DNA from 2 places in the Exiguobacterium sp. BRG2 genome. Region 2 is predicted to be linked to the other one. Evidence: riboswitches for the same ligand, from Rfam matches in the RefSeq annotation. Region 2 holds a riboswitch; the other holds the start of a gene.
What was found. Region 2 has a riboswitch for S-adenosylmethionine ahead of Q9R23_RS10015 (LLM class flavin-dependent oxidoreductase). Riboswitches for the same ligand answer to the same signal wherever they lie in the genome.
Positions count from the first base shown of each region.

Region 1: it holds a riboswitch for S-adenosylmethionine, as region 2 does, so the genes downstream of both, metK (methionine adenosyltransferase) here and Q9R23_RS10015 (LLM class flavin-dependent oxidoreductase) in region 2, are expected to answer to the same signal.

Region 1 covers NZ_JAUZUW010000003.1:82,337-85,517, forward strand. Annotated here, with positions in the region: gene pckA (phosphoenolpyruvate carboxykinase (ATP)) at 1-1,327, opposite strand, end outside; SAM riboswitch class I at 1,562-1,688, shown strand; gene metK (methionine adenosyltransferase) at 1,817-3,025, shown strand; gene Q9R23_RS05520 (GNAT family N-acetyltransferase) at 3,163-3,181, shown strand, end outside.
Region 2 covers NZ_JAUZUW010000006.1:139,605-142,785, forward strand. Annotated here, with positions in the region: gene Q9R23_RS10010 (ATP-grasp domain-containing protein) at 1-254, opposite strand, end outside; gene Q9R23_RS10015 (LLM class flavin-dependent oxidoreductase) at 251-1,309, opposite strand; SAM riboswitch class I at 1,384-1,486, opposite strand; gene Q9R23_RS10020 (DUF975 family protein) at 1,596-2,234, opposite strand; gene Q9R23_RS10025 (DUF817 domain-containing protein) at 2,428-3,181, opposite strand, start outside.

The DNA of each region.
Region 1 (3,181 bases), on a different contig from region 2:
CCATCGTCCGTGTATACGATAGCTTCATTCGACTACCTGTCCCGTAAGCACCGCCTGTCCAGCCTGTGTTGACGAGATAAACGGTCACACCGTGACGATCAATCAGTTCTCCGAGCATCGTCGCATACTTTTCAGGTATCAGTGGAAGAAATGGTGAACCGAAGCATGTCGAGAACGTTGCTTCCGGTTCCGTGATACCACGCTCTGTTCCAGCAAGTTTTGATGTATAACCTGATAGGAAATGATACATCGCTTGTTCTTTCGTCAATTTACTGATCGGAGGCAAGACACCATACGCATCAGCCGTCAAGAAGACAATCGTCTTCGGATGACCAGCCCGTGATGGAACAGCGATGTTATCGATCGCTGTGATCGGATAAGCAGCACGTGTATTTTCAGTCAACGATGTGTCATCGTAATCAGGATGACGAGATTCATCGAGCACGACGTTTTCAAGGACAGTTCCGAAACGGATCGCATCAAAAATTTGCGGTTCTTTTTCGCGTGACAGATTGACCGTCTTCGCATAACATCCACCTTCAATGTTGAAGACGCCGTTATGCGACCAACCATGCTCATCGTCACCGATCAATTGACGGCTATCGTCTGCTGACAGGGTGGTCTTACCAGTACCGGATAGACCGAAGAACAAGGCGACGTCGCCTTCGTGTCCGACGTTTGCTGAACAGTGCATCGAAAGGACATTTTCTTGTGGTAAGAGGTAGTTCATGACGGAAAAAATCGATTTTTTGATTTCGCCCGCATATTCGGTTCCGCCGATCAAGACGATCCGGTGTTCAAACGACATGGCGATGAATGTCTCGGAATTCGTTCCGTCAACGGTAGGGTCTGCTTTGAAATGTGGCGCGTAGACGACCGTGAACGGTTCGAAGGCAGCCACTTCAGGATACTCGCGTAAAAAGAGTTGTTTGGCAAACAGGTTATGCCAAGCGTATTGTGTGAGCACACGAACCGGAAGGGTGAAGTGCGTATCTGCCCCAGCAGCAGCTTCTGTGTAGTAGAGCTGATCGGCTTCGTTCATGTAACGAAGAACCTTTTGTAACAATTGTTCAAATTTGTCTCCATCCATCGGTTGGTTAACATGACCCCAATCAATGTGAGACTCGCAGGAAGAATCACGGACGATGAACTTATCTTTTGGTGAACGACCTGTAAATTTCCCCGTTTCTACAGATAGTGCGCCGTTCTCAGTAAGGACACCTTCTTCGTTTCGAATCGCATGTTCGACAAGTTCAGCAACAGATAGTTGTTTGAACACATGCTCTTTCTTGAGTAGTTCTTCGATATTCAGGACCGTCATCGGCATCCTGACCCCACCTTTCCCCTACGTTGGTTTTGGCTCACTGAATTTAGTATGACACATTTATTATATATGACATACTAAAGAGAGCGCAATCATTTTCTGGTGCTGATTTCTATTTATCTGGAAACGCTTTCAGCATTAATAGTTTAACATCTCTTTTAAAAAGTTTCGACTAGAATTTGAAACCTTGCTTGACAGAGTAGGTACAACTTTATATCATGTAATTCGTAACGGATACTCTTATTCTGAGCAGGTGGAGGGAACAAGGCCCGAAGAAACCCGGCAACCGTCCTACATTAATTCATATATTAATGAGGGAAAAGGTGCTCTCCTGAAGCGAAGTAAACACTTCGAACGATAAGAGGGTAAAGGAAGAACGCACAACCTTTCCCTGACCATTTTTTGGACTTGGAAAGGTTTTTTTCATTTTACCGTCCCACTCAACTAGGGGAAATGAGTACACCGTCAAATTCTTTTTTGGGAGGGTCATACATGACAAACCTTAATCGCCGACTATTCACGTCGGAGTCAGTCACTGAAGGTCATCCAGATAAAATCTGTGACCAAATTTCGGATTCAATCCTCGATGCGATTCTTGCAGCGGATCCAAACGCACGTGTTGCGGCAGAAACTTCTGTTACAACAGGTCTCGTTCTCGTTGCAGGTGAGATCACGACATCCACTTACGTCGACATTCCAAAAGTCGTTCGTGAAACGATTCGTGAAATCGGCTACACACGCGCGAAATACGGTTTCGATGCGGATACATGTGCTGTATTGACATCGATCGATGAGCAATCAGCAGATATCGCTCTTGGTGTCGACCAAGCGCTTGAAGCACGTGAAGGTAGCATGTCTGATGCAGAAATCGATGCAATCGGTGCAGGAGACCAAGGTCTTATGTTCGGTTACGCAACGAAAGAAACACCAGAACTCATGCCACTTCCAATTTCGCTTTCGCACCGTCTCGCACGCCGTTTGGCAGAAGTGCGTAAAAACGGTCAACTCGACTACCTTCGTCCGGACGGAAAAACACAAGTCACGGTCGAATACAACGAGAACAACGAGCCGGTTCGTGTCGATACGATCGTCATTTCGACACAACATGCGGAAGAAGTTACGCTTGAGCAAATCCAAGCTGATTTAAAAGAACACGTCATCACACCAGTCATCCCGGCTGAATACATCGACGCAGCAACGAAATTCTTCATCAACCCAACTGGTCGTTTCGTCATTGGCGGACCACAAGGAGATGCTGGATTGACTGGTCGTAAGATCATCGTTGATACGTATGGTGGATACGCACGCCACGGCGGTGGAGCATTCTCAGGTAAAGATCCAACAAAAGTCGACCGTTCAGCTGCATACGCAGCACGTTACGTCGCGAAGAACCTCGTTGCTGCAGGTCTTGCAGACAAAGCAGAAGTTCAACTCGCTTACGCAATCGGTGTCGCACACCCAGTATCAATCGCGGTTGATACATTCGGCACAGGAAAACTGCCTGAAGCACAACTCGTCGAATTGGTTGCTGAAAACTTCGATCTTCGTCCGGCTGGAATCATCAACATGCTTGATCTCCGTCGTCCGATCTATCGTCAAACAGCTGCATACGGTCACTTCGGTCGTACAGATGTTGAGCTTCCATGGGAGCAAACAGATAAAGCAGCAGTTCTTGAAGAACAAGCAAAACGTTTCGCATAATCAAAAAGTCCGGAAATCCTACTTGGGTTTTCGGGCTTTTTTGTTTCCGCGGAACTTTGCAGGAAACGAATGTTTTTTCTAGAAAAGGGTAAAAGTACATGAGTCGATTTGTATGAGTATAAAGGGGGGTTCCGATTATGGAAATACGCGAAGCTA
Region 2 (3,181 bases):
TTAAAGACGGTCCGGTCATGCTCTTCTAACCAAGCGAGGACCCCTTCCGTCAACTCCGGCGCGTAACGATGCCCCCGCGTATGCGAAGACGCACTCATACGACTGTAAAAGACACCTTCTGGCGGCAGTTCATCTAACGGTACGATTCCTTCATTTAAGTGCCACTGCTCGTACGGCAACTTGAGTTCTTCGAGACGTTTGATGAGATGATCCGTCCATTCTTGGTTTTCGTGGAGAATATGAATTTTTGTCATGATTGTTGACCTACCTTTCGTTTCGCTTCGACCAGTGGCATTACGTCACGGGCAAAGCGTTCCATTTCTTCAAGTTGTGGTGAGAATTGTAACAAGAGCAAAGTGACACCAACGGCTTCGAACGCTAGAATCCGTTCGGCAATCTGTTCTGGTGTTCCGATCAAGTTCGGTCGCAGACCACGGTTCGAGACGGAATAATCATTTCGTTCGACCTGTTGTTCGAGTTGCGATTTACTGATGAAATCTTGATAACCGGCATAACCGGCGCTGTCTTCCTTAACGTCCGTGATGCGTTGCCACTCAAGAAGCGCTTCTTCTTCCGTATCCCGACAAATGATGTAGGCAGCAAGACCGAAGCTCTCAAGCGGTGCGTGTCCCGTCGCTTCCCGGCGTACTTTCATATCATTGATTTTATGAGCTACTTCTTCAACAGTGCCTCCATGCATGACGTAGGCATCACAATGTTCGACGATCGTCCGTTTTCCGGCTTCACTCTCTCCACCAGCGTAGAGCTTAATCCCCTGACGCTGGACGGGTTTCGGATGGAGTTCTGCCTGTTCGATCGTGTAGTGATGACCGAAGAAGCTGTACGGTGACGCATCTGCCCATAGTCCTTTCATGACCGTGACGAACTCTTCCGTCCGGGCATAGCGCTCATCATGTGCAGTAAAAATACCGTTGTATTGTTTTGCTTCTTCTGCCCACCAGGCTGAGACGACATTGAGCGTAAATCGCCCTCCACTCAACTGATCGATGTTTGCCGCCATCTTCGCCGTCGTCGCTGGATTATGGAACCCGGGACGAACCGCTGTCATGATCTCAAGGCGTTCTGTTGTTGCAGCAATCGCCGCTGCCGTTGTCCATGCCTCAAGACTCGGTTCCTTGATGCCTTTGATATCGTTCAAGTTCAATTCCGCAATCAACGTCGTCGAGAAGCCGATGCGTTCAGCTGTTTGTGCGACTTGTTTCGCATAATCGAATGTTGCTGGCATCTGTTCATCCTCGACGTTACGTAACCATCCCCCAAAAATCGGTAACCAAAAACCATACTCCACTCCATCGTCCCCCTTATCATAAAAAAACGCTCTTTTCGAAGTTCGAAAAGAGCGACGGTATCTTGTCCTGTCCGCTCTTATCTTCAGAAGGTATTCCTTCCTGGAAGTAGCACCTTCCGCCATAGCGGGGTTGCTGAAGTGTCTTCGGGCCAGTCCCTCGACTTCTCTAGATAAGATGTGTTGCATTCATCGTACAGAATTCATTGAACTAAAGCAACCATTAAACCGTCTTTTCCTATCGGATTTATTTCAAAGAAAAATCCCGACGTAGTGTCGGGATTCCGGATTAATATGGTGCGACGAAATCTGATGTTGGCTCTGGTGCTTGCTCCCCACGAATACGATCGTAGAATTTGGCAAGCGTGACACTGAAGTATGGTCCGACCCATAGGACAGCAAGACCAAGTGTAACGATTACAAGTAATGCCCAACCAATGAATGATAGGAAGAGTAAGAATGCTTCCATCTTGTGACCATCCATGAGTTGGCGTGAACGCGTGATGGCCTCGAGGATACCGATCGATGGTTCATCTCGAAGGATGTAGAACGTCAACAAGTAAGAGAATGACTTGATGATACCAGGGATGATTAAGAGTAACGTCCAGAGCGCGATAAAGATGAACTGAACAATGGCCAGCCCCACCACTTTCAGGAACATACCATATGGCTCAAACAAATCCGTCACTTTCGTTTCTTCGCCACGAGCAATCGACATGGCAATCCATGTCCAACCGACTCCTACTGGAATCAATAAAATCGACACCAATGATACAACGAGATCTATACTACTAGACGGCTCATCGATATCCGATCCAAATAAATTAGGAACACCCTGAATAATACTAAACAGCAGAAAAGCTAGGACTGCAAATCCCCAACGACCGCTGAGCGACTCCTTCGCTGCTTTCTTTAATTGAGATGACATGAGTAAGGTCCTCCTTGAAAAATAAGTTCTCACCTTACTCTACGGCTTAAAATTTCTAATGTTTCACTCTTTTTTCAATAATTTCCCGTCTCGTTGCTGGTTGAGCCAAGCACGCTCAAGTTGTCGTCCACATGTTAGAACGAACGTTGAACATCGAAGCGCTTCATCGCAAACGAAATGTCATGTTTTTCGTCTATGTACGCTGATATATCTCCACAGCCGGATCCTGACGCTTGTATTTCGCGACGATGACGATCAAAACCGTGATGATCACAAGCAGGAACCAAGAAGACAATTTTCCAAGATCAACGACTGCCCAGCCTCCTTCCTGATGCGGATAGACCCAGCCTTTAAAGAACGTCACGATGTTCTCCGCGATCCAAATGAAAAAGGCAATCAGTAAAAAGGATAGGACGAGCGGCATCCGGTAGATCGTCTGCTCGATCGTAAAATGAACCCATGACTTATAGAAGACAAGGACGACGAGGACCATCAATAGCCAGCGTGCATCGAAGATCCAATGGTGGGTGAAGAAGTTGAGATAGACGAGACTGCCTACGCTGATCGCAAGCCAAGGCGGTGGAAATGCTGTGAAGCGTAAATGAAATCTTCGGAACGCTTGACAGACATAACTTGCGACACTTGCATACATGAATCCTGCATACAAGGGAACACCAGCCACTTTCGTTAGAGCCTGTTCCGGATAACTCCAAGACCCAACGTTCACTTTGAACAGTTCAAGTGCTAGACCAATCACGTGAAAGAGTAAGATCAGTTTGAACTCTTCCAGCGTTTCATAACGCGTGACAAGTAAGACGATTTGGACGAGAAGACACCATAGCAACAGGAGATCGTATCGCGCGATCGGTTCAGCAGGAAGATAACGTGAAAGAGCAAGCGCTGCGAAAATCATGACGGGAAAGACGCAACAGACGGCTTCTATGTAT